DNA from 4 places in the Lysinibacillus sp. NPDC093210 genome. Region 2 is predicted to be linked to each of the others. Evidence: riboswitches for the same ligand, from Rfam matches in the RefSeq annotation. Region 2 holds a riboswitch; each other region holds the start of a gene.
The links. A riboswitch is a leader RNA that binds a small molecule or an ion and turns the genes downstream of it on or off. The one in region 2 is predicted to bind S-adenosylmethionine.

Region 1 (7,583 bases), on a different contig from region 2:
TTCATTTCTGTAAAACATATAGAAATGAATAAAAAGCAAGCCGTCAAAAACAATACATTTTTACGTATCACAGTATCACCTCCCGCATTTTATTGCATATTACAGCTCATCTTACTATTTACGAAACACGTTGAATTATACTTCAAAAAGACTACCTGATTTTACTTATGCCCTCTATAAAATTATGTTGAAAAACTATTTAACAAACTGTTTCTCTATACTTTAATAACTTGTTTAATTAAACTTTTTTGCAATATCCTTATTTTTAAATAATTCCCACAAACGTAGCGTCAATTTTGAACGAAATGTGAAACCTTTCATTTACCACTTTATTTTTTGAAAAATCGGTGTAAAATTAGTTGCATAAACTGATATATAACAACAGCAATATATTCTATTTCTGTTATACTACAAATTTACTTACAAAGGGGATTTAATAATGTGGGTTATTACTGTTTTTGAACAAGATTCATATCGTATGTTCGAGTACACTACGCAAGATGAGGCTAAATTAGCGTTAAAAAATATACAACAAACTGCATTGCTTTCTTATACAAAATAAGTGCCAGGCACTCAAACAATTCTCAAACAATTAACGTCACACACACTTTTTTAGTGAAAATACCGAACACCTTTTTATCTATTGCCATATGTATAGAGAGAAAAGGAGTGTGATGTTCATGGTGACAATTGAACCTATTATGATTAAAGGTCATTTTTTCACTGCTGTAATTGTACATTTACCAAAAACGACACTACTAACTATTTCAAATGATACGGGCTACATCATGTGTGGTGCATTAGATGTCGGTCTTTTAAATAGTCGCTTATTGGATCGAAAAATCATTGCAGGTCGGGCGGTTGGAGTGAAAACAATAGATGAGCTGTTAACAGCCCCACTAGAATCCGTTACATTTGAGGCAGAGCAACTAGGCATATTCGCAGGAATGACTGGTGTAGAAGCATTGTTAAAAATGATTTAAAACATTACTAGAGACCAGTCGGGAGGTGGTATTAAATGTATTACCAACATGCAAACCCACATTCTCTCCCTGCAACGCGAATTATGACTGTAACAGGAAATGGAAAAGTAGTTGCGAATGCCAGTTATGTTCAGCTTCAAATTGAGGTAACTACGCAAGGAGAAAATGTGCAACAAGCACAGCAGGAAAATGCTAGCATTATGAATCGTGTAATTCAATCCATCATGGCACTAACTATTCCAAAGGAAAATATCCAAACTGCCACCTATACGATTGCGCCTATTTATGATTATGTAGATGGCAAACAGGTATTTAAAGGCTATGAGGTGGCAAATGCAATTACGGTAAAAATACCTGATACAAATCTTGTTGGGGCTGTTATTGATACCGCTGTGGAAAATGGAGCAAATCGTATTTCCTCAATCCAATTTAAAATTGATAATGCAGATGTATATTACCAGCAGGCACTTAGCTTGGCACTTCATAATGCCCAAATGAAAGCTAACACGATAGCACAGACGATGCAATTATCTGTGCATCCTCAGCCGATCGAAATTGTTGAAGAAAACGAAAGTGGCCCTGTGCTATATAAATCGATGGCAATGGCAGATTCGTCAATGGTAACACCTATTGAACAAGGGCATATCACTATTAATGCCGCTGTTCGCGTTACATTTCAATACTAAGTATAGTTTCGGAACGTCAAACAAAGCCAGACTCCATTTATCATAATGTAGTCTGGCTTCTTGTCTTCTATTGTTGTGCGTCCCAAATACGTTCGATAACCGCTTCGTTATGAATTAAGCTTATTTGATAGACATCTGGATTACTTAGCCTTTGCCAAAACTGAAAATCTACATCACTTTGATAACTCTTTAATAGTAAGGATATTAGATTACCATGACTGACGATAACTGTATGTTCAGTTCCTCTCTCAGCCACTTCTTTTACAACATTCTTGATACGATCCATTGCCTCCTGACTGGACTCCCCACCCTCATATTTTAAATCCAAATTAGTAAAAGTCATTTTTAGTTTTTCATACCAATCTGGTAAATTATCAGTGCTTAATATACGTTCTGAAAGACGTTCATCTAACTCAATTATTTTGTTTGTTGTTTTACTTAATAGTTCTATCGATTGGATGGCACGTAAAAAAGGACTCGAAATAATTCGGTCGATTTTATAAGTATGAAAAAAGTCAGCTAAACGCTTCGCCTGCTCGTGCCCTTTTTCTGTTAAAGGTGCATTTGAAGGTTGCCCTTGTGCTTCGCAATGTCTAATTACGTAAATCTTCTTCATTTCGCTCCCCTCCCAGTTCAAAAAATCGCTATGTCTATTTATAATATTTTACTATTTATAACAAATATCAGTAAAGGTATTCACTCATGAACTACAAACAACCATCATATATTTAGTCAGTGTAAAAGATGATGCTTAAAGGAGGATATGATGCAAGCGGAAAACAAACGCCTTCGGAAAATTCAACATCTTGCTCATGAAATTATGGATGAGATGAACGCAGGAAAAGAATTGAATGAGCTCGAAACATTAATACCTGTCATTGATAATTTATCTCGTGCAATCGGTGATTTAACAGACGCCTTTGGCAATTATTCATTAGATTATGTAGAGGAAAAAGTCAAAAATGCACATACCCTATTGTTTAAGAAAGACAAAGTAGATATGTACCAGTTATGACATAAAAAAAGGGTAGCCCCCTAAAGGGTTACCCTAACGTCATTAATGCTCTTCAGGTGTAAATGTTTTGCAATCTGTTTCTTCACTATTGGATGCATGCTGACCTTTTTGACTTACAACGTAAATAGCTTCTGCAGTACATTTGTTACCAGAGCCCCAATACGTGCAGTTATTGACTTCACATAGAATCTGTTGTGCCATCGTATCACACCTCCTCTTTTGTTATCCTTAACAAAAGTGGAGTTTTCAATACTTAACTTAAACATAAAACCTTAAAATAACCTAAAATAACAATGGTGCTTCGTTTTTTCTTTATTATCTTCTTACAGCGACTAATTTATTTGCTGCATGACAATGTTTAATATTGTTGTCATGCTGATCTTCAAATTGGTAAGAACGATAATATTGAATTGACCAACTATGATATAAATCTTTGATTTCGCCTTCTTTACATATTCCTTTAATAAATGGTGCTAAATCTTCTGGAATATCTACTTCGTCTGTAAATACGGTAATAATATTGATGCCCTGTATCTTCGTATGTATTTGCATTGATTGAATAATGTTATGCCAAGCTTCACGCTCTAAAAAGTGGAACAAGCCATGTGAAATAATACAATCATAGGATCGTTTAAACTCATATGTAGTAACATCTTGCACAATAGCGTGCAAGTTATGTAATTGATGCAACTCTTTGTATCTATTGATTTTAGCGATGCCTGCCTCCGAAATATCGATGGCTTCAACCTCAAACCCAAGCTGTGCTAAATAGACTGCGTGCCTACCATCACCACATCCTATATCTAAAATGCGTGCACCTGCTTGTAACCTATTTGCACATTCAACCACTTCCTCACTTGGTTTACCAAAAGCATAATGCGTATCTGCTAAGTAATCTTTCTCCCAAAACGGTTTCACTTTCTCATCTCCTCTCTAGACTAAGTATATCAAACGTGCTATGACCTAACTTCATCAAAGCACGCCGTCAATCTATTCCTTAATAATTATCATATCATTTTCATCGAATTCCCACATATCACCATGCGCAACTTCCCAATAAAAGCCGTTTGGATCTTGGAAATACCCGCTATAGCCTCCCCAAAACACTGTTTCAGGCTCCTTTACAATATTCGCCCCAGCTTTTTTTGCTAACAAAAATACTTCATCGACTTCTTCTTTAGACTTTCCATTATAGGCAAGTGTAATGCCATTAAAGCCATTACCTACAGCGGGTGGATTCGCTTCATCAATATCCTTTACTAAGCGCTCAATTGGGAATAAAGATATTTTTGTTCCTGCATTATTGAAAAAAATAACATCTGGATTTGTTTCATCCCCATAGACGACTACTTCAAAACCCAGCCCTTCACGATAAAATGCCAGCGATTCTACCATATTTTTTACTCCCAATGTAATTAAATTTAAACGGTTCATCCCATCTTCCCCCTTTTCTACATTATCTATTACTTATTCTACTATTTTAGTTAATTTCCCTTTATCTCCATGACCATGGTACACGCTCCATATAAAAGATGACCCTCAACACAAAACATAATGCCGCTACATAAGATACACTAAGATATTAGCTATGGATTGGAGGAATTCTGCTGTATTACAATCCTTATCCGTATTATGTTTATGTAAATCAATATCCAAATTGGGGCATTTCTAACACCCCTTTACTATATCATTTGCCCGGACAGCTTGCGATGCCCACATCTCCAAACCCTAATCCGTACCCGCCTATTAATACATTGAAGTTGAAGACATCTGCCAAACAAATTCAGCCAATTATGCAGCAGGCCCAATTACTGACAGAGAAAATTGAAGGGTCTGATCAATTTGCACATGATCTTAAGAATGCTGCACAGCTTTCCAAGCAAGATGAAGTGCAAAAACTCATTTCTTCAGCGGGTGTTACGGCGAAGTTTGAAGCGAAATATACGCCAGATAATATTCGAATTGTATTATCAGAAGGTGGGTGCTGTAGTATAGCGGTAATTTTATATTGGTGATGAAGAAGGCTTCTTATTTTTTATAACCATGCACTCCTATAGAACTTGTAAACTATTTTTGATTATGCTAAAGTATTTGGTATTACTATTTCTGAAAATTCATATATTTTTCTTATCAAGAGAGATGGAGGGATTGGCCCTATGAAGTCTCAGCAACCAGTCTTAGGCATGGTGCTAATTCCAATTTGCGAACTTCGCAAAAAGATGAGGAGACTGACTTCAGTTACACGAGAGTCCTCTTCTACAAGTAGGGCTCTTTTTTTATTTTGTTTTTAACTATTCATAGTAAAAGAAAGCAGGGAATAAAAATGACAAATGAACTTTTACAAGCATTGCAGCTATTAAAATCTAAGCAATGGGTCGACTTAACACACACATTCGGACCTAACTCGCCTCATTTCTTTATGTTTGAAGATGCCAAATTTAAAACGTTATTTTCGCATGATGACGGCTTCTTTGCACAACAATTTACGTTTCCTGGGCAATATGGAACACATATCGATCCACCTATCCACTTTGTTTCAGATACACGCTACTTAGACGAATTAGAATTAAAAGAACTTGTCCTACCGCTAATTGTTATTGATAAGTCTACGGAAGCTGAATCGGACAATGACTTCTCGTTAAGTGTACAAGATATTTTAGATTTCGAAGCAGAATATGGAGAAATTGAAGCAGGGACATTTGTTGCACTGCGAACTGATTGGAGTAAACGTTGGCCAGATAAGGATTTGTTCAATAATAAAGATAAAGACGGTCATAACCATATTCCAGGTTGGGGATTAGAAGCGTTGCAGTTTTTATTTACAGAACGGAACATCAATGCAATTGGTCATGAAACGTTCGATACGGATTCAGCGTCAGATTTCCGTAAAAACGGAACGCTGGATGGCGAATACTTTGTACTAGATCAGGATACATATCAAATTGAATTAATGACGAATCTAGATAAGCTACCAGCAAAAGGAGCAGTCATTTTCAATATTGTGCCAAAGCCTGAAAAAGCATCTGGATTCCCTGTACGTTCTTTTGCGATTTTGCCTTAAGTCAATACAAAATGGTCTGCCTCAAATGCCATATAAACATTTGCAGCAGACCTTCTTTTAACAGGCTGTATTCATTTAATAGTATTTCTTTTTTTAAATAAAAAGTACACAATCAGCATTAGTACTATAAATAACAATACTGCATATAGGCTGTATTGAGATAAATACATACCAACAAAACGCCACTTATTTCCTAGCACTTTCCCTAAAGTAATAAATGTGAAAGTCCATACGATTGCACCAGCATACGCATAAACAGCAAACTTTTTATAAGGATAATTATTAATTGCTGCAATATATGCTGTAAGATGACGAACGCCAGGTATAAAGTATCCAATTAATAATAGTACAGGCCCTATCTTTTCAAACAATTTTTTCGTAAACTCAATTTTTTGTGCAGTTATATGAATTTTCGGCCCATATTTTTGTAATAACGGCAAACCGAATCGACGACCAACAAAGTAGCTGAGGGTGATGCCTCCTGCAGCTCCCACCGCAGCACTTATTAATGCAGGAATATGCTCTAAATTTTCCCGATAAACATTATACCCTACATAGGTTAAAAAAATTTCGTCAGGAAGTGGCAGCCCGACAATCCCTCCAACTAGTATAAGAATAATCCCAAAATACCCGTAATGTTCAATAAGAGATTGCACGTGATGCACCATTTTTTACCCCACCTAAAGCCTTAATTTTCCCATTATCTCAGCTTAACATAAGCCTCTTAAAGTCAATTATTTCTAACAATCACTTTTGCATAGGTTTAATCATTATTACATGTATATCAATATTGTACAATCATCACTACTTTATTTTTGTTAAATTCAGTTTTCACAAAAAAACCTTTTTACCGTAGCTACGTATCTCTTTCAGCGCTAATTTCTATTTACGAGGACTCCATATCCCTTACTGTAGCTCACGTCAAAACGACTTATTTCGTTAGTCAGTGATGAGCTGACTAAAAAACCAAATACATACGACAATGGCAACTAGAACATCTACCACAATCATTATCTATAATTTATTCATACAATCTGATAACATTCCTGTCTATCCAGCAAAATATAATCAATGCTGCGCACATACTATGGCAAAAAGGCATCTATAGCTAGCTAATGTAGACTAGCAATCTTTAAATAAACAACAAAAAGAAAAAAGCAGAGAACATTCTCCCATAGACAAGATTACGATGGCGATATTATTCCATTCTTTATCATCTTTGTTACCTTAAATAAGCTGTAGTTTACGTAATGCATAATCTATACCACCTTCATCTGATTTCATCGTGATATAATCAGCGATATTTTTTACTGCGACACTGCCATTTCCCATCGCGATACCATATCCAACTTGCTTTAACATATTAATATCATTATCTCCATCTCCAAAAGCAATTGCGTCTTTCGGAAGTAGGTTGAAATATTTTAGTACTGCTTCAACAGCGATGGACTTTGATACATCGTCTTGTAGCACATTCATAATCGTCGGATGCCATCTTTCAAACTTTAAATTTGGAAATTGTGTTATGTACTTTTTCTCTTCTTGTTCGTTGATATATAAACACATTAAGTAAACTTCCTTACTTAAAATATTAGTAGTAGTAGGAGGATACTCATCTAAAGATAATGTCTCCTTCATTGCCTTTAGTGTTGCAGGATGGCGAACATTATTCATTGATAGTTGGTCAGTGAAAAATGACAGACTATCGTTATTGTCATCAGCAAAAGCTTTTACACTTTGTACGATTTCTTGTGCGATTGGAATGGTATGAATTATTCGATCACCATGCCGAGTATAAGCACCATTAGCAGTTATAAATGTATCAATCCCTAGTTCTT
Region 2 (7,583 bases):
ATTACACCATTTCAATATCCGCAACATACCCTTCGTAGACATAGACATTCACTTTATTAAGTTGGCATTAAATCCTTCTCTTTAAAGATAACCTTTTTTATTTATATTACACGTTAAAATATCTTGCATCTGGATGTGCAAAAACAATCGCAGATACGGATGCTTCTGGCTCCATCATAAAGCCTTCTGTTAAATGAACCCCAATGTCCTCCGGCTTTAATAAGCCAAATAATTTTTCTTGGTCTTCCAAGTTCGGGCAGGCAGGATAGCCAAATGAGAAACGTTGCCCTTGGTATTTCGCTGCAAAACGGTCGCGCATTGTGAAATCTGTATTATCAGGGAAGCCCCATTGGTCACGAATTTCTTGATGCATACGCTCTGCAAAGCCTTCTGCAAGCTCAAGAGCTGTTGATTGAAGGGCATGGCTTTCAAGGAATTTTCCTTCCTCTTTTAACTGACGAGCTGTCGCCATAACACCTTGACCAGCAGTTACAACCATCAGTGCAATATAATCCATCTCTCCGCTATCTACTGTTTTCAAGAAATCAGCTAAACACATAAACGGTTCAACCTGCTGACGCGGGAAGGTAAAACGTTCAATTTCCGTTTTACTATCTGACGGATCATAAACGACAACATCATCTCCATCTGCTTGCGCTGGGAAGAACTGATACAAGCCTGAAGGTTTTAATAAGTCACTTTGTAAATAACCATCGACTAGTTGTTTTAGTTCTGTTGCCCGTTCATCCCCCGCATCAAGCAATTGCTGAACTTGTCCTTTCAGCCCTAAGTGATGACCAATCAATGTTCGCATATTCACATATGGATATAAATGTGATACTGAATAATCCTTTTTCACATGACGACGAACATCCGCAGGCAGGAACACAGGCGCATCTTTTACTGTACGTACAGGCTTCACAGTAATTTCTTTCGCAGGTCGCGCTGCACGTTTCTCGTCAGCCTCTAACCGTTTTTGACGTGAGTCTGCTATTTCAGCTAAAAAGTTTTCTCGCGTCTCTGTACCCATTAAAAGATTTACTTGCTCTAGCCCCTGCATCGCATCTTTTGAGTAAATAACAGGACCTTCATATTCGTTTGCAATTTTCGTTTCAGTAAAGCGACGAGACAATGCTGCGCCCCCTACTAATATAGGTACATTAATACCAGCTGCTTTAAAGTCCTGGGCAGTGATAACCATCTGCTGAGCAGATTTAACAAGTAAGCCCGACAGACCGATAAAATCAGGCTTTTCCTTGCGAATAGCCTCGATTAACTGAGATGGCGTTACTTTAATGCCTAAATCAACCACTTTATATCCGTTATTACTTAAAATAATATCTACGAGGTTTTTACCAATATCATGCACATCACCTTTTACAGTGGCAAGCACCATTTTGCCTTTACCCGAGCTGTCCTCATTTTTCTCCATAAATTGCTCAAGATGCGCTACAGCTGCCTTCATAACACCTGCTGATTGTAATACTTCCGCTACGATAAGCTGATTATCATTGAATAAGCGACCAACCTCAGCCATTCCTTCCATCAATGGTCCATTAATAATATCAAGCGGTGCGTCATAAATTTCACGAGCGGCATCAAGATCTTCAATAAGCCCCTCTTTCGTACCTTCTAAAATATAATAAGCTAAGCGTCCTTCCACTGTTTTCGGAATATCTGCTTCAGTTTTCTCTTTCTTTTTATCACGATAAAAATCAGTGAATACCGCCAATGTTTCATCATTTGTATTGAATAATAGGTCATTTGCAAGCTTAATTTCCTCTTCAGGAATCGATGCATAACGCTCTAACTTCTCTGTGTTGACAATCGCGTAATCCAAGCCTGCCTGTGTACAGTGATATAAATAAACAGCATTCAATACTTCACGGCCAACTGGTGGTAAGCCGAAGGAAATATTACTTACTCCGAGAACAGTTAACGTGCGAGGCATTTTTTCTTTTATAAGACGAATGCCCTCGATTGTTTCAAGTGCTGAACCTATATATTGTTCATCCCCTGTACCGACTGGGAACATTAGCGGGTCAAAAATAATATCCTCTGGTGCTAAGCCCCATTTCTCTGTTAATAATTGATAAGAACGCTCGGCAATTTCTAGTTTACGATGGCGATCTACTGCCATCCCTTGCTCATCAATCGTACCGACAACTAAAGAGCCACCATATTTTTTCACTAGTGGCATTACTGCGTCAAAACGTTCTTCCCCATCCTCCAGATTAATCGAGTTGATAATGGCTTTACCTTGTGAAAATTTCAGCGCTTCCTCAATTACTTTTTCATCTGTAGAATCAATTACAAGCGGTACTTTTACTTTTTTAACAACTTCCTGCATAAAGGCACGCATATCCGCTAATTCATCACGATCTGGGTTCGCTAAGCAAATATCTATAACATGTGCCCCATTTTTCACTTGTGCACGTGCGATTTCTGCCGCTTCCTCATATTTACTGTCAATGATTAAATTTTTGAACTTTCGAGAGCCAATAACATTAGTTCGCTCCCCAATAAACAGCGGACGCATCGAATCATCGTATACTAAAGGTTCAATACCTGATACAACATGACCATGTGTGCTTTCAGGTAATTGACGCGGCTTTTCATCCTTCAATACCTCACGAATTGCCGCAATATGTGCTGGTGTTGTTCCACAACAACCGCCAACAATGTTAAGCCAGCCTTTTTCAGCAAAACCTTTTAATTTTTGAGATAAAGATTCTGGTGATTCATGATAGCAACCTTCCTCATCTGGCAAACCAGCATTTGGATAACAGCTAATATAGCCGGTAGAAAGCTCCGCTAACGAACGAATATGATCTGTCATAAACTCTGGACCTGTCGCACAGTTTAAGCCGACAGATAACGGCTTAATATGCTCAATTGATATGTAGAAGGCATCAATCGTTTGCCCTGCTAGCGTTGTGCCCATTGGCTCAATCGTGCCTGAAATCATAACAGGTAGTTCTTTTCCAGTTTCCTCAAACGCACGTGACACTCCCAGTGTCCCCGCTTTTACATTTAGCATATCCTGACTCGTCTCAAGAAGCAGTACGTCTGAACCCGCTTCGATAAGCGCCTTTGCCTGTACATAAAAGTTTTTTTCAAGTTCATCAAAGGTAATACCGCCAGTTACTGATAATGTTTTCGTCGTTGGACCCATTGCTCCGGCAACAAAACGGGGCCACTCTGGAGTAGAAAACTCATCCACTACTTTGCGCGCAATTTCCACCGCACGTTTATTAATTTCTTCTGCCTTAGACCCAAGATTGTATTCATTTAATACGAGAGGTGTACCTCCAAACGTATTTGTACAAATAATATCCGCACCAGCCTCTAAATATTTACGGTGAACCTTTTCAAGCACATCAGGTCTAGTTAATACAAGATTCTCGTTACAACCATCAAGCTCCTCGCCACCAAAATCTTCTGCTGATAAGTTTTCATTTTGAAGCATTGTACCCATTGCGCCATCCAGAATTAATATTCGTTTCTCTAGTTGCTCTTCAATCAAGTGCTTAGCCATCTATACTTACCCCTTTTTTCTGTTCATCCAATTGCTCAATAAATTTCATTAACTCTAGCGTCATATCATAGCGTAAAAACGGTGTAATTAAGTAAATACCATTGAAATACTCTGCAGCTACTTCTACTAACTCTTTAGCAATTGCAATCCCTTCTAATGTTGAACGTTCCTTATCTTCGCCACATGCCTTCATGCGTGACAGTGCATCGTCAGATAGTTTGATACCTGGTACTTCATGGTGTAAAAACTCAGCGCTCTTATAGCTCGTTACTGGCATAATACCAATATAAATTGGTGCTTCTAAATGCTTTGTTGCCTCATAAATTTCAATGATTTTTTCTGTCGAATAAACTGGTTGAGAAATAAAGTAATCCGCACCATGCTCTATCTTTTTCTCTAGTCGAGTCACTGCTCGGTCTAGTACACGTACATTCGGGTTAAATGCTGCCGCTACAGAGAAGTTTGCCTTTTTACGAAGTGGCTTTCCAGAAAATGAAATACCTTCATTTAACTGTTTAATCAGCTGGATTAGTTCCATAGAAGATACATCATAAACGCTTGTGGCACCCGGGAAGTCACCTACCTTAGTCGGATCTCCAGTAACCGCTAAAATATCATGAATGCCAAGTGCATTTAAACCCATCAAATGCGACTGTAATCCAATTAAATTACGATCACGGCACGTTATATGCGTTAACGGTCGGACACCGTGCGTTTCCTTCAATAACGCCCCCATTGCCACATTACTAATGCGGGGCGATGCGAGTGAATTATCTGCCATCATCACTACATCAGCGCCTGCTTCATATAATTTTTTCGCCCCTTGAATAAAGCCATCAATTTCTAAATGTCTCGGTGTGTCTAACTCCACAATAACCGAACGCTCGCGCTTTACCTTCTCATGCAATGGCTCATACGTCGCAGGCTCTGCTTCACGTACAACCTGTACTTTTTCAGGCTTGGCAAACTTCTCTTCAATAGGCGTTAACTCTTCTAAATATTTTTTCGCTGCTGCTATGTGCTTTGGTGTTGTTCCACAGCAACCACCGATTAAACGAACACCTTGGTCAACTAGTGCAACTGCGGCACGACCAAAATAATCTGCTTCTGACTCATATACGACACGCCCATCCTCTAAATCTAGCAAGGATGCATTGGGATATGCAGACATAAATGCTTTTTCAGGAAGCTCAACTCCTTCAAATGCTTGAATTGTATGATGCGGCCCTAAACGACAATTTACGCCTACTACATCTGCACCAAGCGCTTCTAGCTCGTGCAATGCCTGATTTAATGCAATTCCATTTTGTAACACGCCTGGTTCATGCATCGACACCTGCGCAATAATTGGTAGCTTTGTTTTGGCACGTAACATTTTCAACGTTGCGCTTAACTCTTCGAAATCATAATACGTTTCAAGTAAAAGGCCATCTGGATTGCCTGCAAGTAACACATTTGCTTGCTCTTCGACTGTCGATAAAATGTCCTCTAACGTTGCATCACTTTTACGAATACCACGAATGCCTCCAATTGTGCCTAACACAAATTGTCCGCCATCTGCTGCGGCACGTTTCGCAATCGTGATTGCCGCTTCATTAAACTGCTGAACTCGCGATTCTAAACCATAGCGTGCTAATTTAATAGCATTAGCACCGTAAGTATTTGTCTGAATCACATCTGCACCAGCAGCAATATATTCTTTATGGATTTTTTCAATTAACTTCGGTCTCTGTACATTCATTTCTTCATGGCAGTACTCCAAGCCGTAGCCATATAATACAGTACCAATGGCACCATCTGCAGTTAATACATGTGTTTTTAACTTTTCTAGCAATCCCATAAAACGTAACCCTCACTTTCCTTGTATCCAAAAATATAAAAAGCCTTCTTTTACAAAAAAGAAGGCTTTAACGAATCGTAATTGTTTTTCCTTCTCATCTTCGACCAAAAAGGTCTTCTGGATTTAGCACCTGACATTAGTTGGTTGCTGAAGCTTCATAGGGCCAGTCCCTCGGCTTCTCTCGATAAGAATGTAGTATGAATTTTTCAAATAATTAAAAGAATCATATCGTTTACAGGCGATAGAGTCAAGACTATTTCACTCAACAAAGGAGATTTCTCCAGAAAAATATCAAATTTCCGCATTTGTTTTACGGTTATACTAGTTTTTCTGCAAGCTCTTCGCCTATTTTTTTACCATTTTGAATACAAGCACCAATGCCTACTCCGAAATAAGAGCAGCCTGCAATCGATAAATTGGGATAGCTTTCTGCAAGCTCAGCTGTTAAGCCCTTCAATGCCTCATGATGTGCTAAATCGTATTTTGGCATTTGATCAATCCACTTGGCCACATTAACTACAGTTGGCTTTTCATCAATCCCTAAACTTTTCTTTACATCGTCTAATGCGACAGCAGCTAGTTCTTCATCTGTCATCTTACATAATTTTTCATACGCAGGATTGATGCTCTTATAAAAGAGTCGTACAAGCAATTTACTATTAGCAGATGTATGCTTCCATTTTCTACTTGTCCAAGTTGCTGCATTGCATTGGACATTTGAATTATGTGACACAATAAAGCCCGTTCCATCTGCTGGTAGCAATGCATCCGGTACATCAAAACCTAGATAAATTGTTATTGCAGAAGCTGTAGTAAATTTCTTAAAATAATGATCTAACGATGGGTCCTGTAATAAGCTTTGCACCGCTTCATTCGGCAGCGCTAATACAACGTGATCAGCCTCAAGCTTTCTATTATTTGCTAATGAAATTGTATATTGCCCTTCATGTTTCTTTACACTTGTTGTTGCTACGCCCTTGATAATTTCTACTTCTGTTAACGTTTCTTCAAGGCGATCAATCAGAGACGATAAGCCTTTTTTAAATGAAATAAACTTTTTATTGGAAGCTTTTATAAATTGTTCACGATTTGCATCAAACCCCTTGATGATGCTACCGTAATCATCTTTATAATCGATTAAGTATGGCAGTGTAGAAGCAATCGAAAGTTGATGTAGGTCACCAGAATATACTCCTGCTAATACTGGCGCTATTTGATTTTGCACAAGCTCTTCACCTAAGTAATACGTTAAAAACTCGCCTATTGAGCTTTCTTTAGTAAAGCCTTTATTCGGCATCGTTAAGTCCTGTAATGCGATTTGCTTACCAGCTTCTGATACAAGCGTACTTGCTTCCAGAGATGCTAAACTCATAGGAATACCGAATGTTGAATCAGCTGGTATTGCATGTAATTCGTCGTTTGTATAGATATAAGATACTCCTGTTTCGTTGTACACTAGCTCCTGTTCAAAATTAAGCTCCTGTACTAGCTCCATGACGCCTTTATGACGAGCTACAATTGAATCAGCGCCTGTTTCCATAATAAAACCCTGGTCATATGCGGAGTGTAGCTTTCCACCTAAGTAAGCATTTTTTTCAACAAGTACTAGGTTTACATCTATTTTTTTCTCCAATACTTGACGTTGTAAATAATGCATCGTACATAAACCTGTAATTCCTCCACCTAATACAACTATTGTTTCCATGAAGAATCGCCCCTAATTTCTTTATTTATCTCCTATTAGTATAAACTGTTTTTGCAAACATTTACGTTCAACCCATTACAAATTTAGCAAAAATGCAGCAATCAAAAAATAAATAGATGAATACTGCCGTTGATTCCGCTACGGGTAAATTGTTTGCGTGCCTGACACCTTACATAACACCTAGCATAACTTTGGCTTCCTATAGCGCAAATATCCACTGTGCTTTTCGCATGCATACTGTGAGCCACAACCTTCACTGTGGCGCGGTTTGTTGTGGCTTACAGTGCGTGCGTTCTCCAAAAGTTTTCGGGGATTTTTACTTAGTTAGTCTTAAAATGCATGCTTGAAATTGTTTGAGTGCCTGACACCCGTTTTCCGATACAAATAAAAATCCACTTCGTTTTCTGTAAGGGGCAAGAGCACAAAGACAATAAAGCTCCTATCCTACCTGCGGAAAGCAAAGCGGATTTTAAATTAATTTTTATTTGAAGGACTTTTTA
Region 3 (7,583 bases), on a different contig from region 2:
TCCTATGAATTATTTATTTACTTTAGTATATTTTATTTTCACTAAAGTGTAAATATGTGCTTTGGTCATTTTATCTTTATTGAGGGAACCATCTTATAAGTTGATTGTTGTAGATCATGTGCAATATCATAGTAGAAGGACAATATCTGAAATAAAATTTCACTATAGTAAAAATAATAGTAGGACGAACAAATAAGGATAAGATATTTTAGACTGCATAATGAAGTAGTGAGGGGAGCTTTTATAATGGGATTTGGAAAGCATGTAAATGCTATTAGAAAAAAAAATAAGATGACATTACAGGAGCTTTCAGTCGTAAGTAACGTGAGTGCCTCGATGCTATCTCAAATTGAAAGAGAAGAAAAAAATCCAACGATTCAAGTAGCTTGTCAAATAGCGGAGGCATTAAATACAACGCTTTCTGCTTTGTTAGATCAACAGAAAAAAAGGGATATTGTAGTCATAAGAAAGGATGAACGCCCAATATATGTCGACGAAAAGTCTGGGTTTCAACGACATTTATTATCACCTTCCGTTCCGTCTAGAGGCATTGAGTTTGTCTTAAATATCATTCCAGCCAATAGAGAATCTGGTGTATTTCCTGCACATAAATCAGGAGTGACAGAGTATATTTTTGTTAAAAGCGGGATGTTACGTGTTGAATTAGAACGTGGCGCTTTTTATGAAGAATTAGAAGCAGGGGATTCCTTCTTTTTTGAAGCGGATACAGAGCATCGATTTATCAATATGACGAATGAAGAATGTCACTATTTCCTTGTAATTGATTCCTCACAGTATATGAAATAATAGGTCATCAGAACGTAATGAATACATTCGTTACAATATAATAATAGGAGTGGAATGGAATGTTTTCATTTACAGATTTAAATGGATTTCAAGTTGATTTAAGCTTTACAAGAGGTGAGTTTGAAGTTGAGCCGAAACATGTACTCATCTTTTTAAAGCATAAAAATAAATGGTTATGCACAATTCATAAGCGTCGTGGCGTTGAAGTACCAGGCGGTAAGGTAGAACCTGGCGAAACATTAGAACAAGCTGCTGTTAGAGAAGTATTTGAAGAAACAGGTGTACATGTAAAAAATCTTCGTTGGTTTGCAGAATACGCTGTCCATGGAGAACTATTGTTTTGTAAAACAGTCTTCACGGCGCAATATGTAAGTCAGGAGAAGGTAGCGTTTGACTTGGAGACATCAGGTATGGTTTGGCTAACAGATGAAGAGTTTGTAAGTCACCAAAATTTAAGCTTTCATATGAAAGACGAAGGCATGCAAAAAATGCTAGAGGAGTTGAAGCGCTATGACGATCAATGGTGAAATAGTTGAAAAACGTCCATACCCTTCACCGAATCCAGCTATTCGCTTATCGGAAATTACTTATTTATCACTTGGATTACGGGTTAAAGGCTTGCTAGCAGAGCCTAAGGCAGAAGGTACATACGATGGGTTTTTATATTTACGTGGAGGAATGCAAAGCATCGGCATGGTGAGACCAGCACGTGTTGCCCAGTTTGCCGCACAAGGTTTTATCGTTTTTGCCCCTTACTATCGAGGGAATAGAGGGGGAGAAGGTCGTGATGAATTTGCAGGTCAGGATCGTTATGATGCAGTGCATGGGGTAGATGTGCTAAAGCAATTTTGCAATGATAATATTCATGTGTTTGGCTTTTCACGTGGAGGTATTATGGCGCTGTGGACGGCAATTTTACGTAAGGATATTACTTCAGTTGTTACGTGGGCAGGTGTTTCTGATGCGACAGCTACTTATTGGGAGCGGACGGATATGCGTCGTATGATGAAACGCGTAATAGGAGGGACACCTAATCGTGTACCAGAGGCTTATGATGCACGTACACCTTTATTTGAAGTTGAACATATTACAGCACCGGTGCTAATTATTCACGGCTATCGTGATGAAAATGTTGATATTGAACATGCAAGGCAATTAGCATTTTACTTAGAGGATGCCAATAAGACGTATGAAACGTGGTATAATCATCGATTTGCACATCAATATCCACCTGCTCAAAATCGTGAAACTGTGCGCGCTTTGTGCGAATGGATGAAGAAACAGTGATATTCTAGCAAAGGGACATGTTAAATTGTGTGAGTGACTGGCACTTATAAATCATAAAAATCCACTGTACTTTCCATGGGCAAATGGTAAGCCGCAACCGTCGCTAATCGCGCCGTTTATTGCGTCTTACGCTACTTGTGTTGCCATAGGAGTGTTCGTGGATTTTTATTATGTTAGTTATAAAATATAGGGCTAGAATAGTAAATTGTGTGAGTGACTGGCACCGATTATTTTACGTAGGTGCTTAAAAATGATTGAATTGTTTCCCAATATTTTGCTCCTGCTACATTTTCAGCTCTACCGTGACCTGCACCTTCAACAAGTAGTTTTTCTTTAGGCACATTGGCTGCTTCATAGACTTCATTTAGCATTGAAGAAGGGACGAATGTGTCGTTACTGCCGTGGATAAATAGCATCGGTGTTTGTGATTTTGCAACTTGTTTGACCGTATCAGCTTCACCAAGTGTATAGTCAGCTTTTAATTTCGTTACGGCTGAAGCAAAATACATAATAGGGAAGGCTGGTAAGTGGAAGATCTCTTTTAGCTGATAAGAAAATTCACCCCAAACAGAAGAATAGCCACAATCCTCGATGATTGCCTTAACGTTTGTAGGTAATTCTTCACCAGATGCCATCATTACTGTGGCGCCTCCCATCGAAACACCAAAAAGGACGATTTCTGCATCGTTATTTAATTGGACCGTATTGTCAATCCATGACACGACATCTAAGCGATCATGCCAGCCCATTCCGATATAGTCTCCTTCACTTTTACCATGACCTCTTGCATCAGGAATAAGGACATTATAGCCCATGTCATAGAAGTGTTTTGCATACTTGGTCATCTGTAATCCATCACTTGAATATCCATGAAAAATAATTGCCCATTTATTTGATTCATTTTGATTTTTAATGGAATAGGCATGTAGTTTTAGTTGATCTATGGATTGAATCGTTGTTTCTTCGTAATGGCTGTTAAACCATGTTTCACGAGCCTCTTTCTCTCTCACTTCATTCGGATTAGAAGCAATTAAATTATGTGGTGCATCAAGAACGGCTGATTTATCAGATTGTGGATTTAACGCCAAGTTGTAAAAGTAATTGCCTGCAATAAATCCAGCTCCAATAAATAACACAAATAATGAGACGATGATGCCAACTAGTATTTTGTATTTTTTTTTCATATGTATCCTCCAATACTATCCAAAATATAAAAATTTGAAGAGTATTTTTTATGGAAATGGGTATAAAAAAGGGAACGAATAAATCGTTCCCTTAGTCGCATTATTATTTTAATGGACCACCAAGTTTAGTGATTGCTTCAGAAACATTTGAGAATTTCTTGAAGTTGTCATTGAATAGACCTGCAAGTTCAGCAGCTTTTACATCATAAGCAGCTTTGTCTGCCCATGCATCGCGTGGGTTAAGCACTTCTGAAGGTACACCTTCAACTGCTGTAGGAATGTGTAAGCCAAATACAGCATCTTGAGTCGTTTCAACGTTGTTTAGTTTACCATCGATTGCAGCACGTACCATTGTACGAGTGTAAGAAAGCTTCATACGGCTACCTGTACCGTATTCGCCACCAGTCCAGCCAGTGTTTACTAAGAATACTTGTGCGCCATGCTCATCGATTTTTTGACCTAACATTTCAGCATAAACAGTTGCTGGAAGTGGAAGGAATGGAGAACCGAAACATGTAGAGAATACTGGTTCTGGCTCTGTTACACCACGTTCAGTACCTGCAAGTTTAGATGTGAAACCACTTAGGAAGTGATACATTGCTTGTTCTTTTGTTAATTTACTGATTGGAGGTAATACACCAAATGCGTCAGCAGTTAAGAAGACGATTGTTTTTGGATGACCTGCAACAGATGGATCAACAATATTTTCGATATATTGGATTGGGTAAGCAACACGTGTATTTTCTGTTAATGAAACATCATCGTAGTCACAAACACGAGTTTCAGGATCTACAGCTACGTTTTCTAGTACAGAACCGAAGCGGATTGCGTTATAGATTTCAGGTTCTTTTTCAGCAGAAAGGTTAATTGTTTTTGCATAGCAACCACCTTCAATATTGAATACACCGTTGTCAGACCAGCCGTGCTCATCGTCACCGATTAATTTGCGGTCAGGGTCAGCTGATAAAGTTGTTTTACCAGTACCTGATAAACCAAAGAATAATGCAACGTCGCCAGCTTCACCAACGTTTGCTGAACAGTGCATTGATAGGATGCCTTGTTGTGGTAATAGGTAGTTCATAATACCGAAAATAGATTTTTTCATTTCACCAGCATATTCAGTACCACCGATTAGGATGATTTTCTTTTCAAGTGATACAATAATGAATGTTTCAGAAGATGTACCATCGATAGCTGGATCCGCTTTAAAGTTAGGAGCTGAGATAACTGTGAAGTCAGCAACATGAGAAGCTAATTCTTCTTGTGTTGGACGGATAAATAATTGATGGGCGAAAAGATTATGCCAAGCATATTCATTGATTACTTGGATGCTTAATTGTGAATCTTTGTCAGCACCAGCAAAACCGTTGAATACGAATAATTCGTCACGTTCTTTTAAGTATTTAACTACTTTTACATATAAGTTATCGAACACTTCCGAAGAAATTGGTTGGTTTACTTTACCCCAGTCAATTTTATCTTTTGTGCTTTCTTCTTCTACCGTATATTTATCTTTAGGTGAACGACCAGTGTATTTGCCAGTTTCTGCACGAACTGCGCCATCTACTGTTAACATAGCCTCACCACGAGATGTAGCTTTTTCCGCTAATTGTGGTACTGAAAGTTGAACGTTAATGTTCCCGCCGTTTAATAATTCCTTCAGTTCGTTTGCAATTTCTACTGAATTCATCGATTAAATACCATCCTTTTTTATAGTATTCCCTTGAGTTTGAGGGAGTTTTTCTTAATTTCAAAAATAGTATAACACAATTGCTTTAATAATCTATACTAATTCAAAAATTATTTTCGTGTTTTAAATAACTTTCAACAAAAAGTCATAAAATAATTGACAACGTTCGACCTTTTACGTAAGATGAGGAATTGAACGGATACTCTTATCCCGAGCTGGTGGAGGGTCAGGCCCTGTGAAACCCGGCAACCTGCATGAACTATTTCACGACATGCGCTGGTGCCAACCTGATGCAAGGGGAAAACCCTTGAACGATAAGAGTGAAAGGTTACGAAGTCATTATTCCTTTCCTCATGTAAAGTACGTGAGAAAAGGATTTTTTTTATTTTCATAATGAATGTAAAGGTAAGTATATACAATTCTTTCCTTATTATAATGACGGATCTTTCGAAATCCTCATGTTAAAAGCAACAACGGCTTGAAAGTTCTATCCTTCAGGAGCGAACTTGACATGGGTAATGAGTACCGTATTAATTTCGCAAATGCTATTTGTAAGAGTAATAGGAGGAAAATCAAATGACAAACCGTCGATTGTTTACATCAGAGAGTGTAACAGAAGGACATCCCGACAAAATTTGTGATCAAATTTCGGATGCCATTTTAGATGCCATTTTAAAAGAAGATCCAAATGCACGTGTAGCGTGTGAAACAACTGTAACAACAGGATTAGTATTAGTAGCAGGAGAAATCACGACTTCTACTTATGTAGATATTAAAGGTATCGTGCGTGATACGGTAGCAGAAATTGGCTATACACGCGGCAAATATGGCTTTGATGCTGAAAACTTAGCAGTACTAGTAGCAATTGGTGAACAATCACCAGATATTGCTCAAGGTGTAGACCAAGCATTAGAAGCGCGTGAAGGTTCTATGACTGACGCAGATATTGAAGCTATTGGTGCAGGTGACCAAGGATTAATGTTCGGTTACGCTTGTAACGAAACACCCGAGTTAATGCCTTTACCAATTAGTTTAGCGCATAAATTAGCTCGTCGTTTAACAGAAGTACGTAAATCAGGTGAGCTAGCATATTTACGTCCGGACGGTAAAACACAGGTGACAATTGAGTATGATGAACACAACATCCCAGTTCGTGTCGATACTATTGTTATTTCAACACAGCATGACGAAGAAGCGTCGCTTGAGCAAATTCAATCAGACTTAAAAGAGTTAGTAATAGCACCAGTAGTACCTAGTGAGTTATTAGATGCTCAAACGAAATATTTCATCAACCCAACAGGTCGTTTTGTTATTGGTGGACCTAAAGGAGATGCTGGACTTACTGGACGTAAAATCATCGTTGATACATACGGTGGCTATGCACGTCATGGTGGTGGTGCATTCTCTGGTAAGGATGCTACAAAAGTAGACCGTTCAGCTGCATATGCTGCTCGTTATGTGGCAAAAAATATCGTTGCTGCAGGTTTAGCAGAACGTGCTGAAGTCCAACTTGCTTATGCCATTGGTGTAGCACAACCAGTATCAATCGCAGTAGATACATTTGGTACAGGAAAAGTAAGCGAAAGCGAAATCGTAAAGTGGGTTCGCGAACTATTTGATTTACGTCCAGCAGGCATCATTAAAATGCTAGATCTACGTCGCCCAATTTACAAACAAACGGCTGCTTATGGTCACTTCGGTCGTACAGATTTAAATGTGCCTTGGGAAAATACGGACAAGGCTGATGCATTAAGAGAAAAAGCTAGTCTATAAGCTATTTTATAAAGAGCATTCGTATATGTGGTAAACATACGCAAATGTTTTATTGAAGGGGGCTACTTAATGGCCCCTTTCTAACTTGCTTCAGCATTCATACCCCACTTCTAAAGGTTGGATTTGAATGCTGAAGCAAGTTAAAGGCCCCGGCGGATGTCATAGATTTTCTAAGGAGCTTTTAGAGCAGACTGTAAAAAATCTGGACGCAATTATGCCTAGGCGTAATTGATTGCAAAAAAATTCGCGTCTTTCCGTTTACCTTGGAAGGATATCGCGAATTTATTTTTTATCCTATATAACTTTGTTTCTTACTAGAGCACTTACACCTATATCGTAGCCCGCGTATTTTTAGGGCATCCATTATTTTTGAAGAGATTTGTAATATTGACCTTTTTCTGCGTATTCTCTAACAATACGTTCCATGTCTTCTTTATCTTCAGCATTTAATTCACGTACAACTTTTGCTGGACGACCTAATGCTAAGCAATTAGGAGGAATGACTTTACCTGGAGGTACAAGACTACCCGCACCAATAAATGCACCTTCTCCTATCTCTGCCCCATCCAACACGATTGATCCCATACCTATTAATGCATTTTTTCGAATTGTACAGCTATGTAAAGTTACTTGGTGTCCAACTGTTACTTCATCTTCGATTATTAATGGATATTTTGGACTTTGATGTAGACAGCAAAGATCTTGGATACTTACTCGTTTACCAATTATTGTTGGTGATACATCGCCTCGAATAACTGTATTAAACCAAATAGTTGTCTCGGCACCAATCGTTACGTCACCAGTAACGGTTGCATAGTCAGCTATAAATACTGATGGATCGA
Region 4 (7,583 bases), on a different contig from region 2:
CACTCCATTTCACTTTTTACTGTTTTTATAACAGTGTGCGTCAAAGCTTAGATAATCAGAAAAAGACCCTGAGAATTTTACAAATGTAAATTTTTCAGGGTCTTTGTATAATTAATGCATCACTTTTTCTTGTTCATGTTTTCGCATAAATCGAAGAATATGAAGTTGCTCTAATTGAGCGACAAGATTACCAATTAAAATGAAGCTTCCACCGATAAGTAATTTTACCGTTAGTCCTTCGCCAATGAACATCATCGCAAACATCGCTGCGAAAATAGGTTCTAATGAGAATATTAGTCCTGTATGTGTAGCAGAAGTATACTGTTGTGCAACAGTTTGGCCAACGAAGCAAAACGCGCTACAGATAATACCAAGACCTAAAATCGCAATCCATGAAGTAGTTGAATTCGGAAGTGTAGGTGCTTCAAAAAGTAGTGTTAAAACAAGCGCATAAATTCCAGCAAAACCGAGCTGATAAATACCATAGGAAATCGATTCTACGCTACGTGTAAAATGACCGTTTAACAGTAAATAAATCGAATAACATAATGCCGCGATTGCAACTAATATATCGCCCATTTGAAATGTAAATGAATGTTGAACAGTTAATACTGTAATACCAATCATCGTGCAAATAATTGCAAAACTTACTGCTTTTGATGGCAACTTTTTCTCGATAAAGCTACTGAAAATGGGCACTAAGACTACTGTAAGGCTTAAAATAAATCCTGCATTTGACACAGAAGTTGTCTCTAATCCAAATAAGCTAAGTGCAAACACAATGAATAACAGCAAACCTTGAATAGCTGCGTATTTCAATGTTTTGAAATTGACCTTTATCATACGCTTATAAAAAATAATGCCTGCTGCCAAAAATGCGATGATACAGCGTAATGCTACCACATTAAATACAGCTAATGTTTCAAGTCCCATTACCATAAACGTATAAGACAATCCCCAAAACATTGTAACTATGACCATTAATAAATTTGCTTTCCCTTGATTACTCATTATGCACCTTCTATCTCTGTGTACTAAAACAGTTTCATACTAAAATTTACTATATATCTTGTATTGTGATTAGTAAAACGAATGTTTATAATGATTAGTATTAAAAAAATTCATGTATATATGAGGGAATGTGAATGAGTTTAGTCAAATATGAGATTTTAAATAAAGTGGCAGAAGTTTCTAGCTTTACGAAAGCTGCAGACGCCCTTGGGTTAACCCAATCGGCAGTTAGTCATGCTGTTTCCAGCTTAGAGAAAGAATGTGGATTTGCCCTTATTCATCGAAGTCGAACAGGAGTGACATTAACGAGCGAGGGACAAACAATGCTTCGGGCTATGCGAAATGTTCTCGATGCGGACGAATTATTACAACAAGAAGCTGCCCATATTCTTGGTGTAACGCGAGGGAAATTGCGAATAGGTGTTATTTCTAGTATTTCTTCCAACTGGATGCCAGAAATTATCCGTATTATGGACAATCAGTTTCCAGGTATACAAGTAGAGTTACGTGAAGGGGACTATTATGAAATCGAACAGTGGCTACAAAGTGGTGAAGTAGACGCTGGCTTCCTTAATGGTCAAAAATCGGAGCAATTTCAATTTATCGAATTGGTCCAAGACCCACTTTTATGTATAGTCTCCAATCAAAGCTCTCTCTATAATCGTTCAGAAATTGATATTGCTGAACTAGAAGACATGCCTTTTATAATGACATCGTATCGGGGAACTAATGATGTAAAAGTAATTTTAGAAGAGTACCATGTTAAACCAAATATTCGATTTGAGCTATCGGAGGAGGTTGGGATTATTTCGATGATTTCACACCATTTAGGCATTACTATTTTACCTCGATTAGTGATTAACCGATTACCATCCTCATTAAGGGCTATCCCACTAAAGCAAGGTGGTTATCGTACGATAGGGCTAGCCATGAAACATCAAGCCTCACCGGTCACTAAAAAGTTTGCGGAAATTTTAAGTGTGTGGCTAAAAGATCAAAATAAGAAATAGGTTATTTAAGCTTTTTACGTTAAAATAGAACATGTAGATTGCTTATCAATTAGTTATTTTTTAAAAATGATAGTTTGAAAAGAAAAGGTGAGTGTGAGTGGGGACATTACAAGGAAAAACCGTACTCATTACAAGTGGGGGAACACTTGAAAAATGGGATCGTGTGCGAGGGCATACGAATTTATCGAAGGGGTCAATGGGCTGTTATTTGGCTGAAGCAGCTCTGGCGGCAGGTGCGAACGTCATCTATATGCATGGCTATTTTGCGCAACTGCCGATTAATCAAGATAAAATGCGTACAGTACGCTTTGAAGGTATTGAAGATTTAGGTGATAAGGTTCGCTATGCTGTACAAAATGAACAAGTAGACATCGTTATTATGGCAGCTGCAGGTTCAGATTGGGTCATTGATAAAGTATACGATCAATCGGGGAATCTAATGGAAGGTGCAGGGAAGATGCCATCTGACGAGCCCCCTGTTATTCACTTTAAAAAAGCACCAAAAGTGTTAGGCAAAATAAAGGGTTGGCAACCAAATGTCACGTTAGTAGGTTTTAAGCTAGAGGCAACAGAAGATGAGGAATTTTTACTGTCCCGTGCACGTCTTCGTATGGGAACTGCCAATGCACAGTTGATGGTTGCCAATAGTTCACAATCTTTATATGGCGGACAAGAGCCACATTGGATTGTACCTGCACAAGGACAACCTATTAAAGTCATTGGTAAACAAGAAACTGCAAAAGTGTTAATGGAATACTTACAAAACGTATAAAGAGCGGCTGTGTGGAATATATAATTCTGCACAGCTTTTTTTATGTTTTGAACATTCATACTAATGCTTTCAAGATCTTAAGATTGGATTTCAAGAAAATTTAGAGCTATAAAAATGTACCTTTTTTCTCTATTGCATAGTATTCAACTAGGTTTTATAATATTTATATTGACAATAGGTTTTCTGAATTATAGAATTATTTCCAAGAAACGTAAACTCTTATCGCGAGAGGTGTGGAGGAATTAGGCATAATGAAGTCTCGGCAACCGAGTTAATAGGTGCCAACTCCAGCAAAGTCTGAGAGATAAGGGGAGGCATCAAATCGTCTTGATGCATGGATCTCTTTTATACACAAAAGTATGAAAAAAAGAAGGGGTGTATCGTATGTCTCAACTGTCTAAGATTGATGATAAGAAATTAGAAGTTATTGCGAAGGCTATTCAAAATTTAGAATTTGGTGAAGTGCAAATTACAATTCAAGATGGAGTTATTGTACAAATTAATCGACTTGAAAAACAAAGATTTCCTCAGAAAAAGTGAAGCTTTAAAAGAAGCAGAGAAATTAACTCGCGACCTAATTTTAGGCTTATTGTCGCCACATGGTGTCCTGAGTTAATGTGCAACATCAATGAACTTGGTTCATGTTCCAATATTGAACGCAAGGGCAGTTTGTTCTAAATATTTTTAACTTACGAACAAGAAAAGTAGGCATCTCAAAAAAATTTGAAATGCCTACTTTTTATTTTATTCGTAAAAGCTCGTTGGGATTTGACCAATATGCCTACGATGATAAAGTAATGGTTCTTTTTTTGCATTATCAATTTCCAAAACATGACCAATGAAAATGGTATGGTCGCCCGCATCAATTTTATTAAATGTTTTGCATTGAAGCGTAGCTAACGTATCATGCAATATTGGCAAACCGTGTACAGAAGTAGACCATTTGACTTGCGCAAATCGGTCAGAGATTTTACTAGAAAATACCGTACATAATTGTGTTTGATCGTTCGCTAAAATATTTACCGCAAATTTGTCCGTATTACTAAAAAGTGGATGAAGCTGCGATTTTTTGTCCAATGACCATAGGATAAGGAGCGGATCTATGGAAACAGATGCAAAAGAATTGACCGTTAAGCCAATCGGTTCATTAATATCGCTGTAAGCTGTGACAACTGTGACACCTGTTGGATAATTACCTAAAGCCTGTTTAAAAGCAGTTACTTTGTCCGTCATACAATCACCTCTTATTATTTTATGGAGAATACGGTTTGTTTGTTCTTGTAGCATTTTTTCTGGTGCTATTATGGATAGCCTACAAAATAATCCAGCAACTGTAAAGCGTATATTATTCAATTATTATAATATAAAAATTTCTGAAAGGAGAAAGAGAATTTTAATTATTTCTAAAATATGGGTTTTTTATATAGATTTTTAAAGAGATACATATTTTATTTATTGACTATATTAATGACATAGGATAAAATTTGCGCAATAATTTATAATTATAATTTTCTAAAAAAATAGAATTGTATTTACTTAATAAAAATGCTTGATTTATTGATTCTTCGCCTATTGAATGAGTTAAGTATTTTCAAATCACATATAGCCAACCAATCATTGTTTTCAAACCATCAACTTCTATCAGCATATATTAATATTCTTGAAGTAATAAAAGTATTTGAGGGTAATGGCCCTTTTATAGAAGGAAATTTATTAGTATATGTATTTAAGGATTTCTTATTAATCCCTATCTTATTGTATTTAATTTTATTTATAAATATTTTAGTTTTGAAGATGCCTTAAAGTCTTGGGTTGAAGGTTGCTAAATGTATTCCATCAAGATCGTTAAGAAATAAATGGTATACCAATTCTATGATATTGCCTGATTAACAAAAAATGTAATACTCCAGGTTGTGCACAAGCAACTGAAGTTGATAATTTAAATTGGGTAGATATTGAAGAAGAAGAAAATTCAATATCTATATTTGAAGCACCAGAAATATTCGATAGTCTAGAAGAAATAGATTGGGATAATGTAGAAGTTTCATTGATAGAAGAAGTAGAATGGCACAATATCCCTATAGAAGTAAATGAAGAAATTTTATCTAATGGAAATAAACCTCGATTTTTGCCACTCGTGGCAAGGCTTGTATTAAGTGGAGGGAAATATGTAATTAGATGGGGTTCTAAGGTGTTTAAAAAAGCATCTAAATCTAAAGTTTCAAATGCTTTGACTAATTTTGAAACTGCAACGTTTAGAGCAGGAAGTCATACTTTTAGATTAACTAAATCAGATATGGAACATATGTTAACTCGACATCACCCGAAATATTGGGATGGGTCAATAAGGGGAAATCAATCGTTTTATAATCCAAATTTAAGTGTAGATGATGTAAAAAGTATTGCTTTAAATATAGCTAAACAAAATAATACGATATTAGCCAAAAAAGGAACAAATGGTATGTTCAGAGTAGAGGGACAAGTAGATGGTGTTAAATACGTACTAGGGATTAAAGATGGGCATATTAGACAACTATATCCAAAAAACTAATGTGAGGTGAATATATGATGGAAGTAGTAACAATTAATGAATTCGTTGTAAAAAGAATTATCGACGATTTGGAAGATGCAGTCAACAATCCTGATAAATATACGATAAGCATAAACGATAATTGGCATGAATTTGTTTCTTTTATCAATAACACTCAAAATAAATATATAGAAGAAGACGGTCTTCTTAGACTTGATGGTGGGTTATCGATTAAATGCTATAATAAAGAAATTTTAGGTGTTCGATATTGGGACTATCTCCCTGAGCTATGGGGATATATTGTCAATGTGATTGAAGATTACTTAGAGGACGGCATTGGGAAAAGTTATTTTCCTGATCAACCAGTTAAAATACAATTAAAGCAATTAAAAAATAAAAAAGTACAATTTTTATTTGATAACGACGATCATGTGTTAGAATTTGAACAAAAAATGCTATTAGGTATCTTTTTAAATCGTGCTGAAGTCTTTTTTACTGTTCTTGTAAAAGAACTTGATTTGACTAAATATAGCTACGAAATTGAAAAAATTCAAAAATTAAAAACCCGGATATGAATCAATTTATATTGAGTGCAACTAATCAAAAAGTGTTAGATTGATTGAATCAATCTAACACTTTTTCTATACCGTTGATGTCCGCTGCGGCGGTGTTTTCCGCTCAGCACAGTAAGCCATAACCCTCGCTATTGTGCAGAGTGCCTCCGCCTTTCATTGTGTGCTGTTATGAACAGGAGTCACCAACTTCGCTACCATCTTAGCCAACAACAACAGGCTTTTCAGTGCCTTCGTTGCCTTTGTTTTGTCCACTATTACCTGGAATAATACGATCTTCAGTTTCTTTATCGAAGAAGTGTACTTTATTCATATCCAATGCCAGTGGCAATACTTGGCCTGGTTTAGCAGTGGCATTGGAATCTACACGTGCAATAAATTGATGACCTTCGATTTGTGAATAGAGCATAATTTCTGCGCCCATTAATTCAGCTACTTCTATAGTTACATCGATTTTAGAGCCTGGTGAAGATTCGATAAATGCTTGTTCATCATGGAAATCTTCAGGACGAATACCCATAATAATTTCTTTATTATTGTAGCCTTGTTCAAGTAGGTCTTTCATTCTTTCTTTTGGTACCGTAATTGAAGCATTACCAATATGCATTTTGCCATCTATAAGATTACCAGTAAAGAAGTTCATTGCTGGTGAGCCGATAAAACCACCTACAAAAACATTTTTAGGTTGCTCATATACCTCTTTTGGCGCACCTACTTGTTGAATAATTCCATCTTTCATTACAACGAGGCGTGTTGCCATCGTCATCGCTTCTGTTTGGTCATGTGTAACATAGATTGTTGTCGTTTGTAATCGTTGATGAAGCTTTGTAATTTCAGCTCGCATTTGTACGCGAAGCTTTGCATCTAAGTTCGATAACGGTTCGTCCATTAAGAATACTTTTGCGTCACGAACAATGGCACGACCTAATGCAACACGTTGACGTTGGCCACCGGAAAGGGCTTTCGGTTTACGATTTAAGTATTCTTCAAGGCCCAAGATGCGAGCAGCTTCATTTACACGACGCGAAATTTCATCTTTTGGTAATTTGCGAAGTTTTAATCCAAATGCCATATTTTCATATACGCTCATATGTGGGTAAAGAGCATAGTTTTGGAAGACCATGGCGATATCGCGATCTTTAGGCGCTACATCATTCATTCGTTTACCATCAATGATTAAATCTCCTTGTGAGATTTCCTCTAGACCTGCAACCATACGTAATGTAGTAGATTTACCACAACCTGAGGGTCCTACGAAAACAATAAATTCCTTATCTTCAATATAAAGATTGAAATCCTTTACTGCTGTGACATTTTTGTCATAAATTTTAAAAATATGTTGTAATTTTAATTCAGCCAATATCGTCATCTCCCTTATGTAAGTGTTTTTTAGAGTATAAGAGAAAAATATGTAAAATGTATACGTATACATTACACAAAACATGTTTGGGCACATTGTACAACTATTGATAATTTTCTGATTTCAAAAGTATCATAGCAAGGGAAACAAAAGCCGCGTTTGCGAAGGACCGAATATCTATTCCAGTGTTTTCTATAAATTTGTCCAATCGATACTGCAGGCTATTGCGATGGATATAGAGCTTTTTTGCTGTTAAAGAAGCATTTAAATTACATTGCAAAAAAACTTGAATAGTATGAAGCATTTCTTGCCCTTCTATACTTTCTAC

Region 1: linked by a shared signal. The riboswitch ahead of ACIP9C_RS19410 (cyclase family protein) and the one ahead of ACIP9C_RS21940 (bifunctional homocysteine S-methyltransferase/methylenetetrahydrofolate reductase) in region 2 are both predicted to bind S-adenosylmethionine.
Region 3: linked by a shared signal. The riboswitch ahead of metK (methionine adenosyltransferase) and the one ahead of ACIP9C_RS21940 (bifunctional homocysteine S-methyltransferase/methylenetetrahydrofolate reductase) in region 2 are both predicted to bind S-adenosylmethionine.
Region 4: linked by a shared signal. The riboswitch ahead of ACIP9C_RS01315 (YezD family protein) and the one ahead of ACIP9C_RS21940 (bifunctional homocysteine S-methyltransferase/methylenetetrahydrofolate reductase) in region 2 are both predicted to bind S-adenosylmethionine.

The regions. Positions count from the first base shown of each region.
Region 1 is NZ_JBIVOE010000009.1:171,703-179,285, forward strand. Features, by position in the region: gene ACIP9C_RS19360 (polysaccharide deacetylase family protein) at 1-5, opposite strand, end outside; gene ACIP9C_RS19365 (hypothetical protein) at 440-562, shown strand; gene ACIP9C_RS19370 (YunC family protein) at 681-983, shown strand; gene ACIP9C_RS19375 (SIMPL domain-containing protein) at 1,019-1,669, shown strand; gene ACIP9C_RS19380 (histidine phosphatase family protein) at 1,737-2,285, opposite strand; gene ACIP9C_RS19385 (group-specific protein) at 2,436-2,684, shown strand; gene ACIP9C_RS19390 (DUF1540 domain-containing protein) at 2,727-2,885, opposite strand; gene ACIP9C_RS19395 (methyltransferase domain-containing protein) at 3,000-3,602, opposite strand; gene ACIP9C_RS19400 (VOC family protein) at 3,675-4,118, opposite strand; gene ACIP9C_RS19405 (YuzC family spore coat inner layer protein) at 4,394-4,699, shown strand; SAM riboswitch class I at 4,809-4,910, shown strand; gene ACIP9C_RS19410 (cyclase family protein) at 5,008-5,745, shown strand; gene ACIP9C_RS19415 (DedA family protein) at 5,817-6,413, opposite strand; gene ACIP9C_RS19420 (Cof-type HAD-IIB family hydrolase) at 6,973-7,583, opposite strand, start outside.
Region 2 is NZ_JBIVOE010000014.1:22,662-30,244, forward strand. Features, by position in the region: gene metH (methionine synthase) at 107-3,538, opposite strand; gene ACIP9C_RS21940 (bifunctional homocysteine S-methyltransferase/methylenetetrahydrofolate reductase) at 3,531-5,378, opposite strand; SAM riboswitch class I at 5,470-5,569, opposite strand; gene hemG (protoporphyrinogen oxidase) at 5,695-7,083, opposite strand.
Region 3 is NZ_JBIVOE010000001.1:1,113,025-1,120,607, reverse strand. Features, by position in the region: gene ACIP9C_RS05505 (helix-turn-helix domain-containing protein) at 247-807, shown strand; gene ACIP9C_RS05500 (NUDIX domain-containing protein) at 867-1,334, shown strand; gene ACIP9C_RS05495 (alpha/beta hydrolase family protein) at 1,318-2,094, shown strand; gene ACIP9C_RS05490 (alpha/beta hydrolase) at 2,322-3,278, opposite strand; gene pckA (phosphoenolpyruvate carboxykinase (ATP)) at 3,382-4,968, opposite strand; SAM riboswitch class I at 5,171-5,289, shown strand; gene metK (methionine adenosyltransferase) at 5,545-6,741, shown strand; gene ACIP9C_RS05475 (gamma carbonic anhydrase) at 7,105-7,583, opposite strand, start outside.
Region 4 is NZ_JBIVOE010000001.1:264,652-272,234, reverse strand. Features, by position in the region: gene ACIP9C_RS01330 (DMT family transporter) at 112-1,011, opposite strand; gene ACIP9C_RS01325 (LysR family transcriptional regulator) at 1,146-2,021, shown strand; gene ACIP9C_RS01320 (phosphopantothenoylcysteine decarboxylase domain-containing protein) at 2,119-2,793, shown strand; SAM riboswitch class I at 3,010-3,104, shown strand; gene ACIP9C_RS01315 (YezD family protein) at 3,178-3,333, shown strand; gene ACIP9C_RS01310 (flavin reductase family protein) at 3,538-4,026, opposite strand; gene ACIP9C_RS01305 (hypothetical protein) at 4,841-5,344, shown strand; gene ACIP9C_RS01300 (hypothetical protein) at 5,359-5,898, shown strand; gene ACIP9C_RS01295 (ABC transporter ATP-binding protein) at 6,098-7,255, opposite strand; gene ACIP9C_RS01290 (PucR family transcriptional regulator) at 7,359-7,583, opposite strand, start outside.